DNA from 3 places in the Streptomyces sp. NPDC002446 genome. Region 2 is predicted to be linked to each of the others. Evidence: predicted binding sites of a transcription regulator. Region 2 holds the regulator's gene; each other region holds the start of a gene.

What was found. Region 2 encodes HrcA, which represses chaperone genes, less so after heat shock. Its sites were predicted from a motif close to TTNGCACTCNGNNNNNCNGAGTGCNAA; they were not measured.
Region 1: groL (chaperonin GroEL) is a predicted target of HrcA. The motif match lies at 2,406-2,432, and genes of this name have one in related genera.
Region 3: groES (co-chaperone GroES) is a predicted target of HrcA. The motif match lies at 995-1,021, and genes of this name have one in related genera.

Annotation. Positions count from the first base shown of each region.
Region 1 covers NZ_JBSFYC010000008.1:149,042-159,105, reverse strand. The annotation lists gene ACWD6P_RS07540 (DUF998 domain-containing protein) at 1-12, opposite strand, end outside; gene groL (chaperonin GroEL) at 619-2,241, opposite strand; gene ACWD6P_RS07530 (cold-shock protein) at 2,618-2,821, opposite strand; gene ACWD6P_RS07525 (MoaD/ThiS family protein) at 3,284-3,559, opposite strand; gene thrC (threonine synthase) at 3,612-4,904, opposite strand; SAM riboswitch class I at 4,922-5,065, opposite strand; gene ACWD6P_RS07515 (glucosyl-3-phosphoglycerate synthase) at 5,264-6,226, shown strand; gene ACWD6P_RS07510 (alpha,alpha-trehalose-phosphate synthase (UDP-forming)) at 6,338-7,777, shown strand; gene ACWD6P_RS07505 (polysaccharide deacetylase family protein) at 7,924-8,871, shown strand; gene otsB (trehalose-phosphatase) at 8,913-9,827, opposite strand; gene ACWD6P_RS07495 (DUF3263 domain-containing protein) at 9,876-10,064, opposite strand, start outside.
Region 2 covers NZ_JBSFYC010000001.1:204,291-214,354, forward strand. The annotation lists gene ACWD6P_RS00845 (SpoIIE family protein phosphatase) at 155-2,227, shown strand; gene hemW (radical SAM family heme chaperone HemW) at 2,271-3,503, shown strand; gene ACWD6P_RS00855 (Uma2 family endonuclease) at 3,606-4,193, shown strand; gene ACWD6P_RS00860 (DUF3097 domain-containing protein) at 4,171-5,004, opposite strand; gene ACWD6P_RS00865 (MBL fold metallo-hydrolase) at 5,097-5,834, opposite strand; gene hrcA (heat-inducible transcriptional repressor HrcA) at 6,030-7,046, shown strand; gene dnaJ (molecular chaperone DnaJ) at 7,047-8,186, shown strand; gene ACWD6P_RS00880 (nitronate monooxygenase) at 8,414-9,499, shown strand; gene ACWD6P_RS00885 (16S rRNA (uracil(1498)-N(3))-methyltransferase) at 9,496-10,064, shown strand, end outside.
Region 3 covers NZ_JBSFYC010000014.1:125,292-135,355, reverse strand. The annotation lists gene ACWD6P_RS11450 (FtsW/RodA/SpoVE family cell cycle protein) at 1-698, opposite strand, end outside; gene groES (co-chaperone GroES) at 1,169-1,477, shown strand; gene groL (chaperonin GroEL) at 1,611-3,236, shown strand; gene ACWD6P_RS11435 (ester cyclase) at 3,348-4,040, opposite strand; gene ACWD6P_RS11430 (hydroxyacid dehydrogenase) at 4,130-5,179, opposite strand; gene ACWD6P_RS11425 (hypothetical protein) at 5,242-5,448, opposite strand; gene ACWD6P_RS11420 (XRE family transcriptional regulator) at 5,556-6,308, shown strand; gene ACWD6P_RS11415 (SDR family NAD(P)-dependent oxidoreductase) at 7,022-7,795, opposite strand; gene ACWD6P_RS11410 (MOSC domain-containing protein) at 7,896-8,561, opposite strand; gene ACWD6P_RS11405 (LysR family transcriptional regulator) at 8,726-9,652, shown strand; gene ACWD6P_RS11400 (WhiB family transcriptional regulator) at 9,767-10,064, opposite strand, start outside.

The DNA of each region.
Region 1 (10,064 bases), on a different contig from region 2:
ACCGACAAACATGATCAGTCACTGTCCATGCTCGACCCGTTCACGCCCGTACGCATCCCGGTTCACGCAGATGCTCTTCCGACATTGACCACTCGGGTCACGTTTTCCGACCACTCAGGACCATTTTTGGATCACTCGGTCCTCGGCGCCGGACCGCTCGGTCCTCGGCGCCGGACCGCTCGGTCTACGGCGCCGGACCGCTCCGTGCTCGTCGCCGAACCAGCTCAGGCCATGTCCACGCACCCACTCAGGCCACCCCTCCACCCCTTCATCCCCCTCACCTCACCCCCTCACATCAACACCCCCTCACCTCAGCCCCAGCCCCTGCACGCCGCGCACAAAGCCGTACGCAAAGCACGCCCGCAAGGCCGTACCCGAAGCAGCCCGCACCCCGCACCCAACGCCACCCCCAAGCCCTCCGCAAAGCCGCCCACAACCGCCCGCAAAGCACGCCCACAAAGCCACCCACAAACCCATAAGCCAAGCCCGCAAGCCCACACGCCACCCCACCCCCCCACCCCAAACCGCCACCAGGGCGGCACCCCCTGGGAGAGGGGTGCCGCCCTGGCGTACTGAGGACGTGTGATCCGTGCGGGATCAGCGTTCCGATCCGGGGGATCAGAAGTCCATGTCACCGCCCGGCATGCCGCCCGGAGCGGCCGCGGCGGCCTTCTCCGGCTTGTCGGCGATGACGGCCTCGGTGGTGAGGAAGAGCGCCGCGATGGAGGCGGCGTTCTGCAGCGCGGAGCGGGTGACCTTGGCCGGGTCGATGATGCCTTCGGCGATCATGTCGACGTAGTCGCCGGACGCGGCGTTCAGGCCGTGACCCGGGGTCAGGTTGCGCACCTTCTCCACCACGACGCCACCCTCGAGGCCGGCGTTGACGGAGATCTGCTTCAGCGGGGCCTCCAGGGCCAGCTTCACAGCGGCGGCACCGGTGGCCTCGTCGCCGTCCAGCTCCAGCTTCTCGAAGACCGAGGAGGCCTGCAGCAGGGCGACGCCACCGCCGGCGACGATGCCCTCCTCGACGGCCGCCTTCGCGTTGCGAACGGCGTCCTCGATGCGGTGCTTGCGCTCCTTGAGCTCGACCTCGGTGGCGGCACCGGCCTTGATGACCGCAACACCGCCGGCGAGCTTCGCCAGGCGCTCCTGCAGCTTCTCGCGGTCGTAGTCGCTGTCCGAGTTCTCGATCTCGGCGCGGATCTGGTTGACGCGGCCCTGGACCTGGTCGCTGTCGCCGGCACCGTCGACGATGGTGGTCTCGTCCTTGGTGATGACGACCTTGCGGGCGCGGCCCAGGAGGTCGAGACCGGCGTTCTCCAGCTTGAGGCCGACCTCCTCGGAGATGACGGTGCCACCGGTGAGGATGGCGATGTCGCCGAGCATGGCCTTGCGGCGGTCACCGAAGCCCGGGGCCTTGACGGCGACGGACTTGAAGGTGCCACGGATCTTGTTGACGACCAGGGTCGACAGGGCCTCGCCCTCGACGTCCTCGGCGATGATCAGCAGCGGCTTGCCGGACTGCATGACCTTCTCCAGGAGCGGCAGCAGGTCCTTCACGTTGCCGATCTTGGAGTTGACGATGAGGATGTACGGGTCGTCGAGCGACGCCTCCATACGCTCCATGTCGGTGGCGAAGTACGCCGAGATGTAGCCCTTGTCGAAGCGCATACCCTCGGTGAGCTCCAGCTCCAGACCGAAGGTCTGGGACTCCTCGACGGTGATGACGCCTTCCTTGCCGACCTTGTCCATGGCCTCGGCGATCAGCTCGCCGATCTGGGTGTCGGCGGCGGAGATGGAGGCGGTGGAGGCGATCTGCTCCTTGGTCTCCACGTCCTTGGCCTGCTCGAGCAGGGCGGCGGAGACGGCCTCGACGGCCTTCTCGATACCGCGCTTGAGGGCCATCGGGTTGGCGCCGGCGGCGACGTTGCGCAGGCCCTCGCGGACCAGGGCCTGGGCCAGGACGGTCGCGGTCGTCGTGCCGTCACCGGCGACGTCGTCCGTCTTCTTCGCGACCTCCTTGACCAGCTCGGCGCCGATCTTCTCGTACGGGTCCTCGAGCTCGATCTCCTTGGCGATGGAGACACCATCGTTGGTGATCGTGGGGGCGCCCCACTTCTTCTCGAGGACGACGTTGCGGCCCTTGGGGCCGAGGGTGACCTTGACGGCGTCGGCGAGCTGGTTCATCCCGCGCTCGAGACCGCGCCGTGCCTCCTCGTCGAACGCGATGATCTTGGCCATGTGAAGTGGTCCTCCCGGACTGGGGTGGATTGCTCCGGACCGCGCCTGGCGCCCGCGACGGACGACCTGCAGACCTGTGTGGTTCCTTGCCCCACCCGGCCTGCGGGCCTCACCGACCCGGTCCTTCTTTGTCACTCTCACCCGGAGAGTGCTAACGCCAATGATTAGCACTCGGGGTGGGAGAGTGCAAGCCGCCCGGAGGGGGTCGTTGAGGGGTGGCGGTCGGGTTGGGGGCACCTCCCAGCGTGAGCTTGGGGAGGGTGGGCGCAGGCGACCGAGGGTCAGTTCCGCCCTTCGAGGGCGGCGGGCGGACGGCAGAAGGCCCGTACCCCCTCCAGGGGTACGGGCCTTCACTACGCAGCAGTCGGTCGGCGCCTCAGCCGGCCACCCGGACCATGTCCGCCTGCGGCCCCTTCTGGCCCTGCGAGATCTCGAACTCGACTCGCTGGCCCTCCTCAAGGGTGCGGTAGCCGTCCATCTGGATCGCGCTGTAGTGGACGAATACATCCGCACCACCGTCGACCGCGATGAAGCCGTACCCCTTCTCCGCGTTGAACCACTTGACGGTGCCCTGAGCCATGCCTAACTCCCCTATTACTGGCCCTTGCGCAGGACCGCACTCCGCGGACCCGGGTCAGACCTCACCCCGCGAAGGCCCGTGGGGTGTGCGCCGGAACGCGTCGACCGCCGCTGAATGTATCTGCACCGATGCCCAGCGCAACAGGTCAATCGGACGAGAATTCTGGCGCCGCAGAATCGGCAATATGGAGGGAAATCCCGTTTCTCCGGGGCAAGTCGGGCCGGGCATAGCGCACGTAAGCGACAAATACCGCACACACTTTGGACACAACTCTCCGCGGTTTCCTATGCGTTCGGCATGTGCGCGGAGTTATCCGGAACGGGGATCGTCACAATGGTATCCCCTTTCACGAAGCGGAATTGCCCCGTCCGAATTCAGCGGACGGGGCAATTCCAGTCAAGCGGGAGAAGAGATGGCGCAAATCAACGCCCGGTCGTCGGCCATCCGGTGGCCGACGGGCCCTCAGCCGCCGGCGACCGCCGGGATGATCGAGACGCCCGCGCCGTCCGGCGTCGGCGTCTGCAGGCCCTGCTCGAAGCGCACGTCGTCGTCGTTGACGTAGACGTTCACGAAGCGGCGCAGCTTGCCGGCGTCGTCCAGCACGCGGGCCGCGATGCCCTGGTGGTTCTTCTCCAGGTCGGCGATCACCTCGGAGAGGGTCGCGCCCTCGGCGGTGACCTCGGCCTCGCCACCGGTGTACGTGCGGAGGATGGTGGGGATGCGGACCTTGACGCTCATGGGTTCTGCCTTCCGGACAGGGGGTGCGGGTACGGGTCGGGGAGCTGCGGCCTCAGCCGGCCAGGCCGGCCGCGCGGAACGCGTCCAGGCTCGGGCGGATCGTGGCCGTGGGCCCGGAGGTCGGCGCGACGGCGTCAAGTGTCTTGAGGCCGTCACCCGTGTTGAGGACGACGGTGGTCAGGGACGGGTCGAGCAGACCGTCCTCGATCAGCTTCTTGGTGACGCCGACGGTCACGCCGCCCGCGGTCTCCGCGAAGATCCCCTCCGTCCGGGCCAGCAGCTTGATCGCGTCCACGACCTGCTCGTCGGTGACGTCCTCCACCGCACCGCCCGTACGGCGCGCGATGTCGAGCACATACGGCCCGTCGGCCGGGTTGCCGATCGCCAGGGACTTGGCGATGGTGTTCGGCTTCTGCGGGCGTACCACGTCGTGCCCGGCCTTGAAGGCCGCCGACACCGGGGAGCAGCCCTCGGCCTGGGCGCCGAAGATCTTGTACGGCCGGTCCTCGACCAGGCCGAGGGCGATCAGCTCCTTGAGCCCCTTGTCGATCTTCGTCAGCTGCGAGCCGGACGCGATCGGGATGACGATCTGGTCGGGCAGCCGCCAGCCCAGCTGCTCGCAGATCTCGTACGCCAGCGTCTTGGATCCCTCGCCGTAGTACGGGCGGAGGTTGACGTTGACGAAGCCCCAGCCCTCGCCCAGCGGGTCGCCGATGAGCTCCGAGCAGAAGCGGTTGACGTCGTCGTAGTTGCCCTCGATGCCGACGAGGTCGCCGCCGTAGACCGCGGCCATGACGACCTTGCCTGCCTCCAGGTCGTGCGGGATGAAGACGCAGGACTTGAAGCCGGCGCGGCGGGCGGCGGCGCCGACCGCTCCGGCGAGGTTGCCCGTGGAGGAGCAGGACAGGGTGGTGAAGCCGAAGGCGCGGGCGGCCTCGACGGCGATGGCGACGACGCGGTCCTTGAAGGAGTGCGTCGGGTTGCCGGAGTCGTCCTTGACGTACAGGCCGCCGGTGACGCCCAGCTCGGCGGCGAGCCGGTCGGCCTTGACGAGGTGGGTGAAGCCGGGGTTGAGGTTGGGCTTGTCGGCCACGTCCGCGGGGACCGGCAGCAGGGGGGCGTAGCGCCAGATGTTGTTCGGGCCGGCCTCGATCCGCTTGCGGAGGGCTTCGGGGTCGCCGCCCGGCAGGTCGTAGGCGACTTCGAGCGGCCCGAAACAGCTCGCGCAGGCGAAGATCGGCCCGAGGTCGAAGCGCTCGCCGCACTCGCGGCAGGACAGCGCCACGGCGGGACCCAGAGCGACGGCGGGGGTGTTTGCGGTGGTTTCGGCGGTCTGCACAGCCATGGAGGCGAGGCCCTTTCTCCTCATCTTCCTCGCGGCGCATCTCGCCACGAGACGGATTTGGCACCTTCCCTAGCCGGGAGCCTCGCTGCTGGCAGCAAGAACCGACTGGAGGGTTGCCGGGGCTTCAACGGGCCGTATCCCTCTGCCCCTCTGGATGAGCGGTATGGCGCTGGGATCGAACCCAGGCGTTTATGGCGCGGTGACCCCGACATGCGACGGTCATCCGCGTTGTTCAAGACTGTAACCGAAGGCACTGACAGTTGAGATAGTCGTCCGCACCGCGAGATGGATCACAGAATGGCCCAGACGATGGATTGCATACCGGTCGCGGCACCGGCGGCCACCGAGGAGTCGTAGACGTGCTGGAAGAGGTGGAGCGCTGGCTGAGCAGCCGCTCCTGGTCCGCCGCGGACCGTCCGCTGGAGCAGCTGCTGGAGGCGAAGCGCCAGACGGGCCGTACGGTCAGCGTCGTGCTGCCCGCGCTGGACGAGGAGGCCACGGTCGGCGCGATCGTCGCGGCGATCCGCGCGGGGCTGATGACCGACGCCGTGCCTCTGGTCGACGAGCTGGTGGTGCTGGATTCCGGCTCCACGGACCGTACCGCCGAGGTCGCGGCCGCGGCAGGTGCCCGGGTGGTCCACCGCGACACCATCCTGCCGCGGCTGCCGGCGCTGCCCGGCAAGGGCGAGGTCCTGTGGCGGTCGCTGCTGGTCACCACCGGCGACATCATCTGCTTCATCGACGCCGACCTGCGGGAATTCTCGGCCACCTTCGTCTCGGGAATCGTCGGCCCGCTGCTGACCGACCCCGACGTGCAGTTCGTCAAGGCGATGTACGACCGCCCTCTGGAGCCGGGCGGCCGCCCGTCCGGAGGGGAGCAGGGGGGCCGGGTGACCGAACTGGTCGCGCGGCCGCTGCTGAACCTCCACTGGCCGCAGCTGGCAGGCTTCGTCCAGCCCCTGGGGGGTGAGTACGCGGCCCGGCGCTCCCTGCTGGAGCGGCTGCCGTTCCCGGTGGGTTACGGGGTGGAGCTCGGCCTCCTCGTCGACGCCCTGCACACCGTCGGCCTGGACGCCCTCGCCCAGGTGGACGTCGGCGTACGCAGGCACCGCCACCAGAGCGGTCAGGCCCTCGGCCGGATGGCGGCGGCCATCTACCGCACCGCCCAGCTCCGGCTCGCCCGCGGCCACTTGGTGCGCCCCCGGCTGACCCAGTTCGACCGCGGCGAGGAGGGGTTCGTCCCGCGCACCACGGACGTGGACACCGAGGAGCGCCCGCCGATGGCCGGGGTCCCGGAGTACGCGGCGCGCCGGGCGGCGTGACCGGGTCCGTACGTGACCGGGTCCGTACACGACGGGGTCCGTACATGACGGGGTCCGTACATGACCGGGTCCGTACGTTTGCACGGATCTGCCGCTGGTTAACCTCGCGTCATGGTCTCCGAGGGCGGTGTGGTGCAGGCGGGTGCCGAGGTTCTGGTCGCGTCCAATCGCGGGCCGGTGTCGTACGCCCTGGCGCAGGACGGGACGCTGAGCGCCAAGCGGGGCGGGGGCGGGCTGGTGTCCGGGCTGTCGGCGATCGGGCCCGGTACGGACGCGGTGTGGGTGTGTGCGGCGCTCGGTGACGGGGACCGGGAGGCCGTGCGCCGGACGGGTGGCGCCCTGGAGCGGGCGGACACCGGCGGACAGCGTGTCCGCATGCTGGACATTCCGTCTCAGGTGCATGCCGACGCCTACAACGGCATCGCGAACTCGGTGCTGTGGTTCGTCCACCACATGCTGTACCAGACGCCGCTGGAGCCGGCCTTCGGCTCCGCTTTCCGGCAGCAGTGGGGCGCGTACGAGACGTACAACCGCGCCTTCGCGCGGGCGCTCGCCGACGAGGCCGCCGAGGGGGCGGCGGTGCTGGTGCAGGACTACCACCTGGCGCTGGTGCCGGGCATGCTGCGGGCGCTGCGGCCCGACGTCCGCATCGCGCACTTCTCGCACACGCCGTGGGCGCCGCCGGACTACTTCCGGATGCTGCCGGACGATGTCGCGCGGCAGCTGCTGGAGGGCATGCTGGGCGCCGATCAGCTGGGGTTCCTCACCCACCGGTGGGCGGACGCGTTCACCGCGTGCTGCGCCGAGGTCGTCGGCGGCACCGGGGGCACCCGGCTCGGCGTGTACGGGCTCGGGGCGGACGCGGGCTTCCTGCGGGAGCGGTCGCGGCGGGCGGACGTCGACGAGCGGCTGGCCGCCCTGCGGGAGCAGATCGGCACCGGTCCCGACGGCGCGCCGCGCAAGGCGATCGTCCGGGTCGACCGGACCGAGCTGTCGAAGAACATCGTGCGGGGCCTGCTGGCCTACCGCCAGCTGCTGGCCGAGCGGCCTTCCTGGCGCGAGCGCGTGGTGCATGTCGCCTTCGCATATCCGTCGCGCCAGGATCTGGCCGTCTACCGGGAGTACACGGCGCAGGTCGGGCGGCTCGCCGAGGAGATCAACGCCGAGTACGGGACGGCGGGCTGGCGCCCGGTGGTGCTGCACGTCAAGGACGACTTCGCGCGGTCGCTGGCCGCGTACCGGCTGGCGGACGTGGCGCTGGTGAACCCGATCCGGGACGGGATGAACCTCGTGGCGAAGGAGATCCCGGTGGTGTCCGAGCGGGGCTGCGCGCTGGTGCTGTCGCGCGAGGCAGGGGCGCACGAGGAACTGGGCCAGGACGCCCTCACCGTCAATCCGTACGACGTCAGCGGTACGGCGCAGGCGCTGCACGAGGCGCTGTCGATGGATCCCGGGGAGCGCGACCGGCGCACGGCACGGCTGGCGGCGGCCGCGACCGCGCTGCCGCCGGCGCAGTGGTTCCTGGGGCAGCTGCGGGAGCTGGGCGGGTGAGGGGGCGCCGACGCCCTCCGGCCACCTGCGACACCCGCCCGCCTCCTGACCGGGGCCCGCGTGCGTGACCGGCGTCACACCCCGTCGCCTTGAGGTTCACATAAATGTGAGGGTTCGAGGCTGCATGCGTACCGGCAGGAAGCGCAGTGCGCAGCAGACGCGAGGTGAGCGTGATGGACAACCGGCTCTACGACTACAGCCCGATCACCGGCCGGGAGCCGATCCGGTGGCCGGGTGGCGCCCGGGTCGCCTTCTACGTCGGCCTGAACGTCGAGCACTACCGCATCGACCGCCCGTCGACGAGCACCTTCCCGGGCACCGCGGAGCTGACGCCGGATCCGCTGAACTACGGCTGGCGCGACTACGGCCCCCGGGTGGGCATCTGGCGGCTGATCGAGAGCCTCGACCGCCATCAGGTGCGCGCGAGCGTGCTGCTCAACTCCGAGGCGGGTGAGCGCTATCCGCAGATCGTCGAGGCGGGCCGGGCGCGGGACTGGGTGTGGCTCGCCCACGGCCGGGACAACTCCACCTTCCAGTCCGGTATGACGCCCGACGAGGAACGCGCCTATCTGGCCGATGTGGTCGGCAGCATCGAGAAGACCACCGGCCGGCGGCCGCGCGGCTGGATGGGACCGGCGCTCACCGAGACCTTCCGGACACCGGAGCTGCTCGCCGAACTCGGCCTGCGCTACGTACTGGACTGGACCAACGACGACCAGCCGTACCCGCTGAACGTGCCGGGGATGCTGAGCGTGCCGTACTCCGTCGAACTCAACGACATCGGCCTGTTCGTCAGCAAGGGCCTGACCGGGCCGGACTTCGTACAGATCGTCAAGGACCAGCTCGACCAGCTCCATGAGGACGCGGCGGACAGCGGCCGGGTGATGTCGCTGGCCCTGCACCCGTTCGTCATCGGCCAGGCGTTCCGTCACAAGTACCTGGACCAGGCCCTGGAGTACGTCGTGAACCACCCCGGGGTCTGGCTGACGACCAGCGACGAGATCGCCGACCACTACGCCCGGGAGCGGGCCGACGCCCGGGAACGGGCCGGTGCCCGGGAGCGGGATCGCTCCGCGGGCGGGGCGCGTAACTGACCGGGGCGCAGCGGCCGGGCCGCGGCGCAGCGGCCGGGCCGTCAGGTCGCGGCGAGGTGTTCCGCGAGCGCGCCGAGCAGTTCCACGACGCCGGTGGGGCCGTTGACCACCAGGTCGGCGCGGTCGGCCAGTTCGGTGACCTCGTTGCTGCCGCTGCAGACCAGGACGCCGGCCAGGCCGTCGGAGCGGAGCTTGTCGACGGCGGCGAAGGCGGCGAGGTCGCCGAGGTCGTCGCCGGCGTAGAGGACGGCGGATGCCCCGGTCTCGCGCACCCACTCGGCCAGGGCGACGCCCTTGTCCATGCCCGGGGGGCGCAGTTCCAGGACGAAGCGGCCCGGTTCGACGATCAGGCCGTGGCGTTCGGCGAGCGCGCTGAGCGGGGTGCGCAGCCGGTCGAAGGCGCCCTGGGGGTCGTCGGCGCGGCGGGTGTGGACGGCGATGGCCTGCCCGCCCTTGCGCTCGACGGCGGTCTCGACCCAGGTGCCGTGCCAGACGCCGGAGGCGTCCAGGACGCCGGGGAGTTCGGCCTGTATGGCGGCGACGCCGGGGTGCGGCGGGGGCGCGTGCACGGTGCCGGTGGCCGCGTCCCAGCGCTCGGCGCCGTAGTGGCCCAGGACGGTGAGGTGGTCCAGGCCGGGGACCGAGTCGAAGCCGCCGAGGCGGACCGCGACGGTGGCGGGGCGGCCGGTGATCACCGCGGCCGCGCGCAGCCGGGGCACGAGGCGGCCGAGGGCGGCGACGGCGCCGTCATGGGCGCGGGCCTTCTCCGGGTCGGGGACGATGTCGGCGAGGGTGCCGTCGAAGTCCAGGGCGATGACGGCGCGTTCGGGGTGGGCCAGCAGCGCGGCGAGGCCGTCGCGGCCGGCGGGGGTGTGCGGCGTCGGCAGGGAGCCGGGCGCACGCTCGGGTTCGGGTGTCGGCTGGGAGTGCGGCGCGGCGTTCGGGGAGCTGCCCATGCGGCGACCCTACCGGCGCGGGGCGGGCGCCGGGGGCGTCTCGGGGTCTTAGCGGCGGGCGCGGCGGGCGTCGCGTATGCGGCGCAGGCGGTTGACGGTGACGGGGTCGTGGGCGAGGGCGCGCGGGTCGTCCAGCAGGGCGTTGAGGAGCTGGTAGTAGCGGGTCGGGGATATGCCGAGCCGTTCGCGGATGGCGCGTTCCTTGGGGCCGGGGCCCGGCCAGGACCGGCGCTCGAC
Region 2 (10,064 bases):
GCCCCCGGCGCCTCGGCCAACTCCCCCGGCGCGTCAGCCGAATTGACGGCCGTGACCACCTACTTCCGTGACTCCGTGCTTATGGCTGCGCCCGTTCTGTCACTCTGTCGTTGGCGCATCCGGCGCTGCAGGGGAGCTGCTCGGGAGTTGCTCAATGACGACGACCACCTCGTCTCCACGGGACGACGACGTCACGGCGACGCACACGACGATGACGGACGGGGCCGGCGGCGGACCCGCGACCGGACCCGCCGCCGGCCGCTCCCGGCGCACCAGCCTGCCCGGGGACCCGCAGGCCGCGGCCGCCGCCCGGCAGTTCGTCCGGGCCGCCTTCGCCGACTGGGCCGCCCAGCGGCTGCCCGGCGCGGAGGGCATCGGCGACCGGCTCGCGGACGAAGCGGTGCTGCTGGTCAGCGAGTTGGTCACGAACGCGGTGGTGCACGCCGGCACCACCGTCGAGCTGCGCTGCCGGCTCGACCCGGCGGGGGAGCGCGCCGACGAGACCGACCCGGCCCCGCTCCCCGGCGTCGTCATCGAGGTCTCCGACCGCCACCCGGCGCAGCCGATCCGCGCCCGCGCGCAGGGCACCGCGCCCGGCGGCCCGGCGTCCGACGGCCCCGCGTCCGACCTCGCCGCCTCCGAAAGCGGCGGCCACGGACTGCAGCTGATCAGCGCGGTCGCCGAAGCCTGGGGCATCACCTACCGGCGAGCGATGAAGACCGTGTGGTTCCGGCTCCCCGTGGACGCGCCGGACGCCGTCGCCCGGCCCGAGCCGGAGATCGCCTACGCCGAGCAGCTGCTCCAGCTCGAACTGCGGGCCGCCGAACTCCTCGCCCCCGCACCCCGCCGGGCCGCCCGCCCGGAACTCGACGCCGAACGGGTCGAGACCGGCGCCCTCTCCTTCCTCGCCGAGGCCTCCGACCTGCTCTCCGGCCAGCTCGACGCCGATCAGGTCGCCGCGCTCGCCGCCCAGCTGATCGTGCCGCGGCTCGCCGACTGGTGCGCCGTATGGCTCCACGACGGCGACGGCGGCGCGCCCGGCCGGGGCATCGCGGCGAGCGGCGAGGAACAGCGGCTCGCCCGGGTCTGGCACAGCAGCGAGAGCCGGATCGACGCGCTGCGTACGGCACTGGAGAAGCAGCCGCCGGACGTGCCGGGCCCCGCCTCGCCCGGCAGCGCGCCCACCGCGGTCCCCTGGCCCTGGCCGCACGAAGGGGACGGCCAGGAGGCGGGCGGCGCGGCGCTGGCCTGCCCCCTGGTCGCCGGCGGCCGCCGCCTCGGCACGCTGCTCCTCGGCCGGGGCGGGCTGCTGCGCATCCCCGACGAGGTGGTCGGCCTGATCGAGGACCTGGGACGGCGGGTCGCGCGCGCGGTGGCCACCGCACGCGCGTACAGCCGCCAGGAGCGCATCAGCCAGGTCCTGCAGCGCCGGCTGCTGCCCCGGGGGCGGGCGCAGGTGCCCGGGGTGGAGTCGGCGGTGGTCTACGAGCCGCGCGAGGGCGCCTGGGCGGGCGGCGACTTCTGGGACCTCTTCGACGCCGGGGACGGCCGCTGGTGCTTCGCGCTCGGCGACGTCTGCGGCAGCGGGCCCGAGGCGGCCGCGGTGACCGGGCTGGCCCGGCCGGTGCTGCGGCTGCTGGCCCGCGACGGCTTCGGCGTGGCGGCGGTGCTCGACCGGCTCAACAAGACCATGGCCCGCGAGGCCGCGGACTCCGTCGCGGCGGTCGCGGCGGCGGTGGCGGCGGCCGGCGCCGGGGCGGAGGCGCCGGTGGAGATCCGCGAGGAGGGCGAACAGGCCCGCTTCCTCTCCCTCCTCTACGGCGAGATCGTCCCGTACCCCGGCGGCTCCGGAGGCGCCCGCTGCACCCTCGCAAGCGCCGGCCACCCGCTGCCGCTGGTGCTCGGCGCGGACGGCACGGTCCGGGTCGTCGCGGCCCCGCAGATGCTGCTCGGGGTGGTCGAGGACGCCGCATACGTCAGCGAATCGTTTGACCTGCGCCCCGGAGAGACGCTGCTGTGCGTCACCGACGGGGTCACCGAGCGCCGCTCCGGACGCCGGCTCTTCGACGACGAGGACGGCCTGGCCGCCGCCCTCGCCGCCGGCGCCGGCCTGGGCGCCAGCGCCCTCGCCGAGCACCTCCGCAACACCGTCCACGCCTTCGACCCGACCCCGCCCGACGACGACCTGGCGCTGCTGGTCCTCCAGGCGGCGGACGGGCCGCCCTAGCCGGCGAACCGCGTTGTCGGCGGGATGACGGACAATGGATCCCATGCCTTCCGCACTGCCTGATGGTGAGCCGATGCCCGAGGACGGGGCGCTGCCCCGCCATGCGCTGGCGGGGGCGGCCGGGCGGCCCCTCGGCTTCTATCTGCATGTGCCGTACTGCGCGACCCGCTGCGGCTACTGCGACTTCAACACCTACACCGCGAGCGAGCTGCGCGGCTCCGGCGGCGCCCTGGCCTCCCGCGACAACTACGCCGACACCGTCGTCGAGGAGATCCGCCTGGCCCGCAAGGTGCTGGGCGACGACCCGCGCCCGGTCGAGACGGTCTTCGTGGGCGGCGGCACCCCGACCCTGCTCCCCGCGGCCGACCTGTCCCGCATGCTCGCCGCCGTCCGCGACGAATTCGGCCTCGCACCGGACGCGGAGATCACCACGGAGGCCAACCCGGAGTCCGTCGACCCGCGCTACCTGGAGGAACTCCGCTCCGGCGGCTTCAACCGGCTCTCCTTCGGCATGCAGAGCGCGCGTCAGCACGTGCTGAAGATCCTCGACCGTACGCACACCCCCGGCCGCCCCGAGGCCTGCGTGGGCGAGGCCCGCGCCGCCGGCTTCGACCACGTCAACCTCGACCTGATCTACGGCACCCCGGGCGAGACGGACGACGACTGGCGGGCGTCCCTCGACGCCGCCCTCGGCGCCGGCCCCGACCACATCTCCGCCTACGCCCTGATCGTCGAGGAGGGCACCCAGCTCGCCCGCCGGATCCGCCGCGGCGAGGTCCCGATGACCGACGACGACGTCCACGCCGACCGCTATCTGATAGCCGAGGAACGCCTCTGTGCCGCCGGCTTCACCTGGTACGAGGTCTCCAACTGGGCCACCACCGAGGCCGCCCGCTGCCGCCACAACGAGCTGTACTGGACCGGCGCCGACTGGTGGGGCGCCGGCCCGGGCGCCCACAGCCACGTGGGCGGCGTCCGCTGGTGGAACGTGAAGCATCCGGGCGCCTACGCCCAGGCGCTGGGCGAGGGCCGCTCCCCGGGCGCGGGCCGCGAGCTGCTCGCCGACGAGGACCGCCGGGTCGAACGCATCCTGCTGGAGCTGCGCCTGTCGGACGGCTGCCCACTGGAGATCCTCGCCCCCGCCGGGGCCAAGGCGGCGGCGCAGGCGCTGGCGGACGGGCTGCTGGAGGCGGGGCCGTACGAGGCCGGACGGGCCGTGCTGACACTCCGGGGGCGGCTGCTGGCTGACGCGGTGGTGCGGGATCTGGTGGACTGATTCTCGAACGAGTGAACCGACGCGGGTGCGCTGTGCGCCTGCCTGAGCTGTCCTTAGGCTGCCACCGTTCCAGGGCGATGGCGGAAGCGGAGGGCCACGGAGATGACTGCGGTGGATGACCGGCCGATCACGCACATCGTCAAGTTCTTCGAGGACCTTGAGGTTCCCGATGGCTTTAAGGCAGAGCTCCTGCGGGGGGAAATCGTGATGATGGCCGGGCCGGACCTGGTCCACAACCGGATCGTGCTGAGGGTGCTGCGGCAGATCCCCGACCAGAAGTGGGACTGCCTCCAGACGCAGGACATCGATTTGCTGAGCGAAACGAGTGAGCCTCAGCCGGACCTCGTGGTGCTGGAACGCGACGCGGGGCCGGAATCGGGCCGACTACTGCCGGCCCAGGTGATCACGATGCTGGTCGAGGTCGTCTCCAAGAACAGCGTTGACCGTGACTACGGTGTCAAGCGCTCGATCTACGCGGCGGGAGGGGTCCCCGCCTACCTCATCATCGACCCCATCATGGCCCAGTGCGTCCTGCTCACCGAGCCTGTCGGTAGCGGCGACGAGGCTGACTACCGTTGCCAGCGCATCGGCAAATTCGGCGAACCTGTGCCCCTGGGGATGCTCGACCTCGACCTGGACACCACCGAGTTCAGCACCCTCCCCAACGTCAGGCCGCACCGCCGACCGTAACGAAGTCGATCAACTCCTCCACCCGCCCCAGCAGTTGCGGCTCCAGATCCTTGTAGGACCGCACGCACGACAGGATCCGCTGCCAGGCGGCCCCCGTGTTCTCCGGCCAGCCCAGCGCCCGGCACACCCCCGTCTTCCAGTCCTGGCCGCGCGGCACGCTCGGCCACGCCGCGATCCCCACCGACGACGGCTTCACCGCCTCCCACACGTCGATGTACGGGTGGCCCACGACCAGCGCGTGCTCGCCGGTCACCTCAGCCGCGATCCGCGATTCCTTGGAGCCCGGTACGAGGTGATCCACCAGCACCCCCAACCGGGCATCGGGCCCGGGGGCGAAGCTGCGGACGATCGCCGGAAGGTCGTCGACGCCCTCCAGGTACTCCACGACGACGCCCTCGATGCGCAGATCGTCGCCCCAGACCCGCTCGACCAGTTCGGCGTCGTGCCGGCCCTCCACGTAGATGCGCCCGGCGCGTGCGACCCGGGCGCGGGCGCCGGGCACGGCCAGTGATCCGGAGGCCGTACGGGCGGGGCCGCTCGGCGCCGGCCGGTTCTGCGGGCGGACGAGCGTGACGACCCTGCCCTCCAGAAGGAAGCCGCGCGGAGCCATCGGGAAGACCCGGTGCTTGCCGAAGCGGTCCTCCAGGGTCACCGTCGGGCCCTCGGCGGACTTCTCGCAGCGGATCACCGCACCGCAGAAGCCCGTGGTGACCTCCTCGACGACCAGATCGGCGTCGGCCGGCACCTCGGGGGCGGGGCGCTGCTTCTTCCAGGGCGGGGTGAGGTCGGGACTGTAGCGCTTGCTCTGCATGGGGCCTGTTCTGTCTGTTCGGTCTGTTCGGTCTCTGTCACAGCGGGGCATCCGGCGGTCGCCGGAGAAGGCGAACGCTGCAGGATGGCTGATCAGGATGGCGGAGGGACGCCGAAGAGGGCGGCCAGGTCGTCGCGCTGGGCGCGGACGAAGGCGGCATCCACCACGGAGCCATGGCCGGGGACGTACACCGCGTCCTCGCCGCCCAGGGCCAGCAGGCGGTCCAGCGCCGCCGGCCACTGCTGGGGCAGCGCGTCCGGGCCCGCCTGCGGTTCGCCGGACTCCTCGACCAGGTCGCCGCAGAAGACGATCTCCGGCGCGCCGTGCCGGCCGGGCACCAGGACCGCCAGGTCATGGGCGGTGTGGCCGGGCCCCACATTGGCGAGCAGGACCTGGCGGTCGCCGAGGCCGACCGTCAGCTCGCCGTGCACGTGGTGGTGCGGGGTGACCAGCAGATCGGTGGCCTCGGCGGCGGCGTCCCGTCCGACGCCGTGGCGCATCGCGTCGTGCCGCAGCTCGTCCTTGCTGCGGCGGAGCAGGTCGCCCAGTCCGGCCGCGCCGAACACCTCCACGCCGGCGAAGGCCGCGGTGCCCAGTACATGATCGAAATGCGGGTGGGTGAGCGCGACATGCGTCACTTCCCGGCCGAGTACGCCACGGATCGCCCGGCGCAGATCCGCGCCGTCGCGAATGCTCGCGCCGGTGTCGACGATCATGACACCGGCCGATCCGGCGATCACGCCGATCGTCTCGTCCCAGCCCGGCATACGGCGTCTGGCGACACCGTCACCGAGCTGTTCCCACCCGGCCTCTTCCCAAGCAGTGCCCATACCGAGACGCTAGCTCCATCGCGATAGCGTTGCCCGGCAGATCGGCCGAACACGGTCATCGGACGGGGGCTGCGGGAGGTCGCCCTTGCCGTGGTCGTGCTACCCGGCCGTACACTGGCTCCGGGTCTGGCACTCGGCCCGTGTGAGTGCCAGGAGTAACGAAACGGCGGACGGGCCGGACTGGAGGTGCGCGGGATGCTCAGTGAACGCAGGCTCGAAGTACTGCGCGCCATCGTCCAGGACTATGTCGGGACGGAGGAGCCGGTCGGCTCCAAGGCGCTCACGGAGCGGCATCAGCTCGGGGTCTCCCCGGCCACCATCCGCAACGACATGGCAGCCCTGGAGGACGAGGGGTTCATCGCCCAGCCGCACACCAGCGCCGGGCGGATCCCGACCGACAAGGGCTATCGCCTCTTCGTCGACAAGCTGGCCGGCGTCAAGCCGCTGTCCAGCCCCGAGCGGCGGGCGATCCAGAACTTCCTGGACGGCGCCGTCGACCTCGACGACGTGGTGGGGCGCACGGTCCGGCTGCTGGCGCAGCTGACCCGGCAGGTCGCGGTCGTGCAGTACCCGTCCCTGACGCGGTCGACGGTGCGGCACGTGGAGCTGCTGGCGCTGGCCCCGGCCCGGCTGATGCTCGTACTGATCACCGACACCGGTCGGGTCGAGCAGCGGCTGATCGACTGCCAGACGCCGTTCGCCGAGACCTCCCTGGCGGACCTGAGGGCGCGGCTCAACAGCCGGGTCGTGGGGCGCCGGTTCGCGGATGTGCCCCAATTGGTGCAGGATCTCCCGGAGTCCTTCGAGCAGGACGACCGCGGCACGGTCTCGACAGTGCTGTCGGTGTTGCTGGAAACTCTGGTGGAGGAGACCGAAGAGCGGCTGATGATCGGCGGCACCGCCAATCTGACGCGTTTCGGTCATGATTTCCCCCTGACTATCCGTCCGGTGCTGGAGGCCCTTGAGGAGCATGTGGTGCTGCTCAAGCTGCTCGGCGAGGCCAAGGACTCGGGCATGACCGTACGCATCGGGCATGAGAATGCCCACGAAGGCCTGACGTCCACATCGGTCGTCGCGGTCGGTTACGGTTCGGGCGACGAGGCAGTCGCCAAACTCGGCGTGGTCGGACCGACCCGCATGGACTACCCCGGAACGATGGGAGCGGTACGCGCAGTGGCACGTTACGTCGGACAGATCCTGGCGGAGTCGTAAGTGGCCACGGATTACTACGCGGTCCTGGGCGTACGGCGCGATGCCTCGCAGGACGAGATCAAGAAGGCTTTCCGGCGGCTGGCACGCGAGCTGCACCCGGACGTGAACCCGGATCCCAAGACCCAGGAGCGGTTCAAGGAGATCAACGCCGCTTACGAGGTCCTGTCGGATCCGCAGAAGAAGCAGGTCTACGACCTCGGCGGCGACCCGCTCTCCCAGTCGGGCGGCGCCGGTGGCGGCGCGGGCGGCTTCGGCGCGGGCTTCGGCAACTTCTCCGACATCATGGACGCGTTCTTCGGCACCGCCTCCCAGCGCGGGCCGCGCTCGCGCACCCGCCGCGGCCAGGACGCCATGATCCGGCTCGATGTCGAGCTGAACGAGGCGGCCTTCGGTACGACCAAGGACCTCCAGGTCGACACCGCTGTGGTCTGTACGACCTGCACCGGTGAGGGCGCGGCGCCGGGCACCTCGGCGCAGACCTGCGACATGTGCCGCGGCCGCGGTGAGGTCTCGCAGGTCACCCGGTCCTTCCTGGGCCAGGTCATGACGTCCCGGCCGTGCCCGCAGTGCCAGGGCTTCGGCACGGTCGTGCCGACGCCGTGCCCCGAGTGCGCGGGCGACGGGCGGATCCGCTCCCGCCGCACGCTGACCGTCAAGATCCCGGCCGGTGTCGACAACGGCACCCGCATCCAGCTCGCGGGCGAGGGCGAGGTCGGCCCCGGCGGCGGCCCCGCCGGTGATCTCTACGTCGAGATCCACGAGCTGCCGCACCCGGTCTTCCAGCGGCGCGGCGACGATCTGCACTGCACGGTCACCATCCCGATGACGGCGGCGGCGCTGGGCACGAAGTGCCCGCTGGAGACGCTGGACGGGGTGGAGGAGATCGACGTCCGGCCCGGCACCCAGTCCGGGCAGTCGATCCCGCTGCACCAGCGCGGTGTCACACATCTGCGCGGCAACGGCCGCGGCGATCTGATCGTCCACGTCGAGGTCCAGACCCCGACCAAGCTCGACCCCGAGCAGGAGGAGCTGCTGCGGCGGCTCGCCAAGCTGCGCGGCGAGGAACGGCCCACGGGGCAGTTTCAGCCGGGGCAGCAGGGACTGTTCTCGCGGTTGAAGGACGCGTTCAACGGGCGGTAGGCGGCAGGCGGGAGCCGGAGCTGCGGGAATACCGCCCGGCCCCCGCCCCGTTGTGGCCCCGCAGGGGGGCCTCGCGTCCCCTACGGGATGTGTTCGGCCGCCCCCTAAGGCCGCCCGCCCCGGGCCCGCGGCCGCCTACCCGGGCCCGTGGCCGCGCGTTCCCAGGTGCGTACCTGCGCCGAGCCCCTGATGCGGGGGCTCGGCGTTTCGCGTGACACGATGTGCTCATGCCCAGCGCACTGACCGATCTCTGCCGCTATCCCATCGTGCAGGCCCCGATGGCGGGAGGCGGCTCGGGACCCGAGCTGGCCGCCGCCGTCTGCGGTGCCGGCGGTCTCGGCTTCCTCGCCGCCGGCTACAAAACCGCCGACGGCATGTATCAGGAGATCAAACAGCTGCGGTCGCTGACCGACCGGCCCTTCGGCGTCAACCTCTTCATGCCGCAGCCCTCCCTGGCCGACACCTCCGCCGTGGACGTCTACCGCGAGCAGCTCGCGGGCGAGGCCGCCTGGTACGAGACCGAGCTCGGCGACACCGACGAGCCCAGCGACGACGGCTACGAGGCCAAGCTGGCGATCCTGCGGGAGGACCCGGTTCCGCTGGTGTCCTTCACCTTCGGGTGCCCCTCGCGCGCCGTCCTCGACGCCTTCGCCAGGGTCGGTACGTACACCGTCGTGACGGCCACCACGGCGGCCGAGGCGCAGGCCGCGCAGTGGTCGGGCGCGGACGCGGTGTGCGTCCAGGGCGTGGAGGCCGGCGGCCACCAGGCCACCCACCGGGACGACCCGCACGCGGACGGGACCGGCGCGGGCCTGGGGCTGCTGGCGCTGCTCGGCCAGGTCCGCGAGGCCGTGCAGATCCCGGTGATCGCCGCGGGCGGGCTGATGCGCGGGGCGCAGATCGCCGCCGTACTGGCCGCCGGGGCGACGATGGCGCAGCTGGGGACGGCCTTCCTCGCCACCCCCGAGTCGGGCGCCAACCCGCTGCACAAGCAGGCGCTGACCAACCCCCTGTTCACACATACGGAGTTGACCCGCGCGTTCTCCGGGCGGCCGGCCCGCGGGCTGGTGAACCGCTTCCTGCGCGAGCACGGCCCGTACGCCCCCGCCGCCTACCCCGCCCTCCACTACCTCACCTCCACCGTGCGCAAGGCCGCCGCCAAGGCCGGCGACGCGCAGGCCATGAGCCTGTGGGCGGGGCAGGGGCACCGGCTGGCCAGGGAACTGCCCGCGGCGCGGCTCGTCGAGGTCCTGGCGGCCGAACTCGACGCGGCACGGGCCGGGTTGGCGCTCCCCGGCGGCGGTGCCGCATGACCGCGCCGGTCTTCCTCGTCGACTCGCTCGCGCACGTACGGGCCGGCGGCACGCTGATGCTGGACGGTCCCGAGGGGCGGCACGCGGTGTCGGTGCGGCGGCTGCGGGTCGGCGAGGAGGTCGTGCTGACGGACGGCCACGGGGCCGGCGCCTACGGCACGGTCGCCGCCGTCGAGGGCAAGGACAGGCTCACCGTCGCGGTCGCCGGGCTGCGCAGTGAGGACGCGCCGGACCCGACCATCACCGTCGTCCAGGCCCTGCCCAAGGGCGACCGCGGCGAGCTGGCCGTCGAGACGATGACCGAGACCGGAGTGGACGCCATCGTGCCCTGGACGGCGGCCCGTTGCGTCACCCAGTGGAAGGGCGAGCGGGCCGCCAAGTCGCTGGGCAAGTGGCGCGCCACGGCCCGCGAGGCGGGCAAGCAGTCCCGGCGGCTGACCTTCCCGGAGGTCGCCGACCCGCTGACGACGAAGCAGGTCGCCGCCCTGCTCGCGGACGCCGACTTCGCGGCCGTCCTCCACGAGGAGGGCAGCACCCCGCTCGCCACCGCCGAACTGCCCGCCAC
Region 3 (10,064 bases), on a different contig from region 2:
ATCAGGACCAGGAGGCTGATCGCCCAGATGGTGAAGATCGGTCCGAGCTGGCGGCCCGGGGGCAGCTGGACGCCCATGACGCGGCGTCCGGCCAGCGCCAGCGCATCGCGGTTGACGGTGAGATAGCCCGCGAAGAACACCGAGATCATGATCTTCACGAACTCGCCGGGCTGCAGCGACAGCGGCCCGAGCAGGATCCAGCGCTTGGCGCCGTACATGTCCGCACCGAAGAAGGCCGGCGCCATCAGCAGCACCAGCGCGACCGCCATCGTCAGATAGATGTAGCGCTGCAGCATGCGGTGGTCGCGCAGCACGAGCAGGATGGCGATGCAGACCGCCACGCCGATCACCGTCCACACCAGCTGGCCGCTCGCCGCCTCGGCGATCTTCAGGTGCGGGGTCCGGGCGTAGGTGATGTCCAGGCGGTGCAGCAGGACCAGGCCGATCCCGGTCAGCAGGGTGGCCAGCGGCAGGATCAGCGGGTCGGCGCGCGGTGCGAAGCGGCGCAGCACCAGATGCGGCACCAGCGCCACGAAGAGCATGCTGACGGCGAAGCCGGCCAGCCCGCCGGGCAGCCGGCCGGTCATCGACAGGCCGGTGTAGGCGTAGCCGAAGTCGGCGGTCAGGACGACGAGGGCGAGCAGCCAGGCCTCCGTCCGGCGGCGGTCCGGCGCCCGTTGGAGCGCGGCGAACGTCATGGTGCGCTCGGCGTCGCTCTCCGGCTCCCCGCCCGGCCGGGGAGCTCTGGTCAGTCCACGCACGGGGTTCCTCCGCCATCGGTGCTCAAGGCCCCGGACCGGTCCGGGCTGTTCCATCAGACATGCCCGGTAGGCGGTTCGCCGGCCCGGCAGTCGGGAAGTGAGACGAGGCGGCCGGTGGTGTGGTTGCCGGGGAACGGGAAGGTGTGTCCGATTTGGCATGGAACCCTCCCCGGCGGGAGCCCCGTTGTCCGCGGCTGAGTCAACCGGCCTGACGGAAGCCGCTCCTCGGCGCGCTGGCACTCCGCTTGACCGAGTGCTAACCGCGTCATAGTCTCGGCGTTGGCACTCTCCAGTGGGGAGTGCCAGAACACAGCGACGGGCAGGTCCGGCACCCGCGACGACGGATCCACCTGGTCGCCACCTCAGACAGTTAACCCCGTGAGATCTCCGAAGGGGGAGGTCGGATCGTGACGACCGCCAGCTCCAAGGTTGCCATCAAGCCGCTTGAGGACCGCATCGTGGTCCAGCCGCTCGACGCCGAGCAGACCACGGCCTCGGGCCTGGTCATTCCGGACACCGCCAAGGAGAAGCCCCAGGAGGGCGTCGTCCTGGCCGTGGGCCCGGGCCGCATCGAGGACGGCAAGCGCGTCGAGCTCGACGTCAGCGTCGGCGACGTCGTTCTCTACAGCAAGTACGGCGGCACCGAGGTGAAGTACAACAACGAGGACTACCTCGTTCTCTCGGCTCGCGACGTTCTCGCGATCGTCGAGAAGTAAGTCACCCAGATTTGCCGTGATCTGCGCCCCTGGTTCCCGCGTCTAAACAACCCGGGGCAGGGGCGCAGTTCCGTTTGAGACAGCGGTCCCCACTGCGTGCCGAGGATCGCAATGAGAGGACTTGAAGCAACCCATGGCGAAGATCCTGAAGTTCGACGAGGACGCTCGTCGCGCCCTTGAGCGCGGCGTCAACAAGCTTGCCGACACGGTCAAGGTGACGATCGGCCCCAAGGGCCGCAACGTCGTCATCGACAAGAAGTTCGGTGCCCCGACCATCACCAACGACGGTGTCACCATCGCGCGCGAGGTCGAGATCGACGACCCGTACGAGAACCTGGGCGCCCAGCTCGTCAAGGAGGTGGCGACCAAGACCAACGACATCGCGGGTGACGGCACCACCACCGCCACCGTGCTCGCGCAGGCGCTGGTCCGCGAGGGTCTGCGCAACGTCGCCGCGGGCGCTTCCCCGGCCGCCCTGAAGAAGGGCATCGACGCCGCCGTGCAGGCCGTGTCCGAGGAGCTCCTCGCGACCGCCCGCCCGATCGACGACAAGACCGACATCGCCGCCGTCGCCGGTCTGTCGGCGCAGGACAAGCAGGTCGGCGAGCTCATCGCCGAGGCGATGGACAAGGTCGGCAAGGACGGTGTGATCACCGTCGAGGAGTCCAACACCTTCGGTCTGGAGCTGGACTTCACCGAGGGCATGGCCTTCGACAAGGGCTACCTCTCGCCGTACATGGTCACCGACCAGGAGCGTATGGAGGCCGTCCTCGAGGACCCGTACATCCTGATCCACCAGGGCAAGATCGCCTCGATCCAGGACCTGCTGCCGCTGCTGGAGAAGGTCATCCAGGCGGGTGGCTCCAAGCCGCTGCTGATCATCGCCGAGGACGTCGAGGGCGAGGCCCTGTCGACCCTGGTCGTCAACAAGATCCGTGGCACCTTCAACGCCGTGGCCGTCAAGGCCCCCGGCTTCGGTGACCGCCGCAAGGCGATGCTCGGCGACATGGCCACCCTCACCGGTGCCACCGTCATCGCCGAGGAGGTCGGCCTCAAGCTCGACCAGGCCGGTCTGGACGTGCTGGGCACCGCCCGCCGCGTGACCGTCACCAAGGACGACACCACCATCGTCGACGGCGGTGGCAAGGCCGAGGACGTCACCGGTCGCGTCGCCCAGATCAAGGCGGAGATCGAGACCACCGACTCCGACTGGGACCGCGAGAAGCTCCAGGAGCGCCTCGCCAAGCTCGCCGGTGGCGTCTGCGTCATCCGCGTGGGTGCGGCCACCGAGGTCGAGCTCAAGGAGAAGAAGCACCGTCTGGAGGACGCCATCTCCGCGACCCGCGCCGCGGTCGAGGAGGGCATCGTCTCCGGTGGTGGCTCCGCGCTGGTGCACGCCGCCAAGGTGCTGGACGGCGGCCTCGGCAAGGAGGGTGACGAGGCCACCGGTGTCGCCGTCGTCCGCCGCGCGGTCGTCGAGCCGCTGCGCTGGATCGCGGAGAACGCGGGCCTGGAGGGCTACGTCATCACCGCGAAGGTCGCCGAGCAGGACAAGGGCCAGGGCTTCAACGCCGCCACCGGCGAGTACGGCGACCTGGTCAAGGCCGGCGTCATCGACCCGGTCAAGGTCACCCGCTCCGCCCTGGAGAACGCCGCCTCCATCGCCTCCCTGCTGCTCACGACCGAGACCCTGGTCGTCGAGAAGAAGGAAGAGGAAGAGGCCGGCGACGCCGGTCACGGCCACGGGCACGCGCACTGACGCAGCCCAGGCCGCATAGCCGCGTAACCCGCTGAAAGGCCCCTGTTCCCGCTCGTGAGCGGCGGGAACAGGGGCCTTCCGGTTTGTCCGGTCGTCCGCGGGAACGCCTGGTCAGAGCACGCCGAGCTGCCTCATCAGGCGCATCAGGTCGTAGTGCCACCAGCCTTCCCGGATCTTTCCGTCATGGAAGCGGAAGGTCGTCGTCCCGGTCATGGTGCACACCTCGCCGGTCGGCTCGACGCCCATGAACGGGCCCTTGTGCGTGCCGGTCCAGGTCCAGCGCGTCACGACGTCGTCGCCCTCGGCGATCTGGCTTTCGAGGTCGAAGGTGAAGTCGAAGGCGGCCCGCCAGGAGGTGACGTCCTGCCGGATGACGTCGGACCCGACGACGGTCTCCTCCTCCTTGATGATGTCGTGGTCCCGGTAGTCGGCCGCGAAGACCTCGCTGATCGCGCCGAGGTTGCCGCCGGCGGCGATCTCGTGGAAGAACCGGCGGGCGGTTGCGGCGTTCAGCCGTTCGTCCCGGACGACATCGAGGTCGGTGAAGGACGGCATCCCGTCGCAGAGCGCCACCATCTCCCGGAAGATCCGGTCGGTCTCCGGCAGCTGGGAGTTCTTCACCGCTTCTTCGTGCGAGGGGAATTCGACGATCTCGACGTAGTGGGACGCGTCGGAACGGTCCTTGCCGATGACGCTGTGGGTGGCGGTCCGCCTGCCCTTGGTCTGTTCGACCCACTTGTCCATGAGCGCGTTCATGCCCTCGGGCCGCTCGGTCTTGTAGTCGATTATCTGTACGAATTTCATGCCGCCTCCCTCATGGGTCCGGCGCGATGCACCGCAGTGAAATGCATCGATACGGCCATTTTAGTGAGGTATGCCGCTCGTGGCCCGGGTCAGGCCGAGCGGTCCTGCGCCGCCGGGAGCACCGGGTCCAGGAAGGGCAGACCGGACGCGAACCGCGCCACCTCGTCGAGCGCATGGTCGGCCAGGCGGTGGAGTTCGCCGCCCAGGGAGCCGGCGACATGCGGGGTGAGCAGGACGTTGGGGAGGTCGTAGAGCGGGGAGTCGGGGGGCGGCGGTTCGGGGTCGGTGACGTCCAGGACCGCGTGCAGACGGCCGGTCACCAGCTCGGCGAGCAGGGCGGTTTCATCGACGAGCGAGCCGCGGGCGGTGTTGATGAGGGTCGCCCCGTCCGGCATCAGGGCCAGTTCGCGGGCGCCGAGCAGATGGCGGGTGGCGGGCAGCTCGGGGGCGTGCACGGTGACGATGTCGCTGTCGGCGCAGAGCGTGCCCAGGGGGGCCGGCGTCGCGCCCAGCCGGCCCGCCTCGGCCGCGTCGGCATACGGGTCGTACAGCAGAACGCGCAGGTCGAAAGGGCGCAGCAGCTCGATGACCCGGCGGCCGATGCGGGAGGCGCCGATGATGCCGACGGTCCGGCCGTAGTTGCCGGCGCCGGACAGTTCGCGGTGCCAGTCGTGCCGGGCGCGCAGGGTGCGGTAGCGGTGGGCGCAGTGCAGTACGCGCTTGTTGGCCAGGAGGATCGCGGCGAGGGTGTACTCGGCGACCGGGAGCGCATTGGCGGCGGCGGCCGAGGCGACGGCGATGCCGCGCTCCCAGCAGGCGTCGGTGAGGTGGTGTTTGACCGACCCGGCGGCGTGGACGACGGCGCGGAGCCGGGGCGCCGCGTCCAGGACGCGGGCGGTGAGGGCCGGGGCGCCCCAGCAGGTGAGGAGCACCTCCGCCTCGGCGAGGGCGGCGGCCACCTCGGGCGTGGGGTCGGCAAGTTCGTGGGCGACCAGGCCCGGGTCGGTGCGGGTGAGGGCCGCCAGGCGGGTGCGGTGGCGGGCGTCGAGCAGCCGGTCCGCGACGCCGGGGCCCATGGAGAGCAGCAGACCGGGGCGCCGTTCGGCGCGGCCGGGGACGGTGGGGGCTGGTGTGGTCATAGGGGCTTCCCTTGGTGGTCGGTGGGGAAGAAATGCCCGTGGCTCTCGTTCCGCACCCGTCTCTATCGCCCCATGCGCCTCCAGTGCTCGGGGTGAGCGGCGATTTCGACGTTGCAGTCGGACGCCATGGAGTGGTCCCCGTTGAGCCGGGCTTCGCGGCGCTGCTTGGCCAAGGCCGCGCAGACATCGCACCCTTCAGCGGCCGCGGGCTGAGCCAGCGGCAGCATCAGATGCACGGGACCCTGCCTGGTTGTCGGTTGCTGGTTCATGCCCCTGATGCTGGCCTGCGCTTTCGGACGTATCTGCTCTGTAGTGGGGACAGCTGGGCCGTCCCCGGCGTACGGTCGAAACGGCCCAAACGTCCAAGGGAGAAGTCTTGAACGTCGCCTTACGATCAGCTATTGCGGATGCCGGTCTCACCCCCAGGAAGCTTGCGGCCCGGGTCGGGGTCACGAGCAAGACCGTGGAACGGTGGCTGGCGGACGCCGAACTGATACCGCATGCGAGCAACCGTGAGGACGCCTGCCGGGCGTTGGGAGTCGATGAAGAGATGCTGTGGCCCCAGGCAGTGAAGGACCGGATCAAGACCGGCCACGACCGTGAGCTGGTCCACTCGTATCCGTACCGGTCCGCTTGCCCGTCCACGGTCTGGGCCGAGCTCGTCGAGGGCGCAGCCGAGGATCTGTTCCTCGCCGGGTACACGAACTACTTCTTCTGGACGCAGGTCCCCCAGTTCGCCGAGACGATCCGGCGCAAGGCCGAGTCCGGATGCCGGGTCAGGTTCCTGCTCGGCGACCCCGCCGGCGAGGTCACCAGGCAGCGCGAGGCGATCGAGGACGTGGCCTTGAGTGTCTCCACGCGCATCCGGATCAGCGTGGAGCATCTCGGCCGGATGGGCACCGTGTCCGGGATGGAGGCGCGCTACAGCAGTGCGGACGACGCCGTGAACCACGTATCACTGTCGGTCTTCCGGTTCGACGACGATGCGCTGGTGACGCCCCACCTGGCCCGCCTAGTGGGGCATGACTCGCCGCTGCTGCATCTGCGCCGTCACAGTGGAGGTGGGATGTTCGACCGGTTCGCGGAACACGCCGAGGAGCTGTGGGGCCGTGCCGTACCGGTGGCCTGACCTCCGGAGAGGCAGCCATCACCCGCTTTCGCCTACTCCACCCGCACCGGCCCCACGGCGCCCACCGCCGGCGCCCCGGACCTGCCCGACAACGACTTCGCCCTGATCGTCGACGGCCGCCCCACCACCCGCGGCCCCGCCACGCCGCACGCCACCGGCACCGGCTGGGCCTCCTCCGCCCACACCCCGCGCCTGGCCGATGGGGGTCCCCCCGGCAATGGGGGCGTAGCCGCCGGGGGAGGCACCGAACTCCCCGGCGTCCGGGTCCTGTCCGCCACCCTCGCCCACGGCCGCGCCGAACTCCGCGCCCATCTGGTCACCGGCGCCGCCCCCGGCACCCCCGTACGCCAGACCGGCTGGGCCACCACGCCGGACGGCCCCACCGCCCAGCTCCACCCCGTCCACGGCTACGAGGCCGGCCCCGCCCGACTGGCCACCGGCAGCACCCCGTTCGGCCCCCGCACCCGTACCGCCGTCCTGGCGGGCACCACGACACCCGACCCCCGGGGCACCCTCTTCGTGGCACTGGCTTCCCTGACCGCAGACCCGGCGCCGGCCCCCGTGGAAACGCTGGCCACAGTGCACGTCAGGGGCACGACGATCCACATCAGCTGGTACGACGGCACCAGCACCCGCCTATCCCTCACCCCCACTCACGGCAGGGGCCGGACCGAAGGACGAAGTCCGTAGGGCCGGCCCCGCCACCGTGCGGGCTAGCGCGGCCCGTACTTGCGGCCGGTGCGCGAGGTGACTCCCCCCAGCACCGAGCGGGGCACCAGCTTCACCGCCGTGGTCAGCGCCTTGTACCGCGGATCGGGGATGGACAGCGACTTCCCCCGCACCAGGTCCTTCATCGCCGCGTCCACCAGCTTGTCGGCATCCAGCCACATCCAGCCCGGGATGTTGTCCGTGCCCATCCCCGCCCGCTGGTGGAACTCGGTGCGGACGAACCCGGGGCACAGCGCCATCAGCCGCACCCCGCTGCCCGCCAGGTCCCGTGCCGCGCCCTGCGTGAACTGCACCACCCACGCCTTGCTCGCGCCGTAGGTGCCGCGCGGCACGAACGCCGCCACCGACGCCACATTGACCACCGCGCCGCGCCGCCGCTCCCGCATGCCGCGCACCGCGGCCGAGGTCAGCCGCAGCACCGCCTCGCAGTGCACCTTCAGCATCGTCAGCTCGTCGGCGAGCGGGACTTCGAGGTATTCGCCCTTGTTGCCGAAGCCGGCGTTGTTCACCAGCAGATCGACCGGGTGCTTGGTATCCGCCAGGCGCGCCTCGACCGCGGCGATGCCGTCCTCGGTGGCCAGGTCCGCGCTCAGCACCTGCGCCTCGATGCCGTGCCGGTCGTGCAACTCGGTGGCCTGCTCGCGCAGCCGCTTCTCGTCGCGCGCCACCAGCACCACGCTGTGTCCGTCGCTCGCGAGCCGCCGGGCGAACGCCGCCCCGATGCCCGCCGTCGCTCCCGTGATCAATGCAGTCGTCATACCGGCACGCTATCCGCCCGGACGGCGCCGCCGGACCCCTGAGGGGCGCTCCGGACGCCGGCGCCGCGGCCGCCGGCGCGGGCCCGCACCCGTCACCCGGTCAACTGCCCTCGTGCTCCAGATACTTCAGCACCCGCTGCCGCGTGTCCCGCGGAAGCGCCTCCCCGGCCTCCAGCAGCCGCGGCAGCAGCTCCCGCCGGGTCGTCAGCGCCCGGAACATCAGCGCGATCGTCACCTCGTGATCCGGGAGGTGCACCCGCTCGACGCGGTCCCCGGCGCGGATCTCGCCCGGCTCGATCACCCGCAGATACGCGCCGGGCACCGCGGCCCGGGTGAACCGCTTCATCCAGCCGTGCTCGCCGAGCCACCCCTGGAACGTACGGCAGGGGATCCGCGGACAGCTCACCTCCAGCAGCAGCCGCGGCCCGACCCGCCAGCGCTCGCCGATACGGGCGCCGGTGACCTCGACGCCCGACGTGGTGAGGTTCTCGCCGAAGCAGCCGTTGGGCAGCGCGCGGCCCAGCTCCCGCTGCCAGTCGTCCAGGTCCTCGCGGGCGTACGCGTAGACGGCCTGGTCGTCGCCGCCGTGAAAGCGCAGGTCGACCACCGCGTCGCCGGCCAGCCCGCTGCCCCCGACGCCCTTGGGGCCGGGAGCGCCGACCGCCACCGGGCCGTCCACGGGCCGCTTGTCGATACCCGTGCCGCCCTCGGCGTCGGTGTGCTCGAACGGCATGGGCCGCCCCAGATTGACGGTCAGCAGCTTCATACGGTCCTCCGTCGTCCCGTGCCACCCCGGCGAAGCGTCCCCGCCGGCGTCCCCACCCATGATCACAAACCCTCCGGGGCATGAGGGGCATACCCTGGCCACCCCACCCAAAAGCGTCGGCCTGATTTTTCCCGATCAGCCCAAGGGCCACTTATGCTCGAAACATGATCGAGGCCCGTCATCTCCGTGTGCTGCGCGCCGTCTCCAGGACCGGCTCGTTCTCCGCCGCCGCGCGCGAGCTGGGCTGCACCCAGCCGGCCGTCAGCCAGCAGATGAAGGCCCTGGAGCAGTCCGCCGGCACCCCGCTGCTGGTCCGCGCGGGCCGCGAGATGCGGCTGACGCAGGCGGGCGAGGCGCTCGTACGGCACGCCACCGGCATCCTGGCCGGGCTCACCGCCGCCGAGGAGGAGGTCGCGGCCATCGCGGGCCTGCGGGCGGGGCGGGTGCGGCTGGTGTCGTTCCCCTCGGGCAGCTCGACGCTGGTGCCGACCGCCCTGGCGAAGATGCGCGCCGCCCACCCCGGCACCCGGGTCTCGCTGGACGAGGCCGAGCCGCCGCGCTCGATCGAGATGCTGCGCAACGGTGACTGCGAGATCGCGCTCGCCTTCCGCTATCCGGAAGTGCGCGGCGCGGACCCGGAGGCCGCGGCGGAGTGGGACGACCTGGTGGTGCGCCCGATCCTGGTGGACCGGCTGATCGGCCTGGTGCCGGACGGCCACCGGCTGGCGAAGGCCGGCACCGCGCGGTTCGCGGACCTGGCGGACGAGCCGTGGATCGCGGGCTGTCCCCGCTGCCGCAGGCACCTCGTCGAGGTCTGCGAGAGCGCGGGCTTCACCCCGCGCATCGACTTCGCGACGGACGACTACCCGGCGGTGATCGGCCTGGTGGGCGCGGGCCTGGGGGTCGCCGCGCTGCCGGAGCTCACGCTGGAGTCGGTGCGCCCCAAGGGGGCCACGGCGGTACGGATGGAGCCGCCGGTGCACCGCGAGATCGTCGCGCTCACGCTGCCGGATCTGGCCCATGTCCCCGCCGTCGCGGCGACGCTCGACCGGCTGGCGGACGCGGCGGGCCGGAGCGCTCACCCGCGCTGACGGGCCGGTGTCCGCGGACGGCGGCGGCCGGGCCCCGCGGCAGCCGAAATCCTCGCTCCCGCAGTCGCGGAGCGGAGCAGGAACGTTTCCTCAGGGAGCGGTCCGCTCCCGTGGTCAGGCGCCTGAGACGCCCGAGTGGCCGGTCATGGAGGTCGCGGGGATCAGCCGGTGGCGGGCCCGGCCCATGAGCTCCTCGCGTTCGTCCTCCGTCAGGCCGCCCCAGACCCCGTAGGGCTCGCGGACGGCCAGTGCATGCGCCGCGCACTCGGCCCGCACCGGGCAGCGCATACAGACCTCCTTCGCCGATGTCTCACGCGCGCTGCGGGCCGCTCCGCGCTCGCCCTCGGGGTGGAAGAACAGGGAGCTGTCCACACCGCGGCAGGCGGCCAGCAGCTGCCAGTCCCAGAGGTCT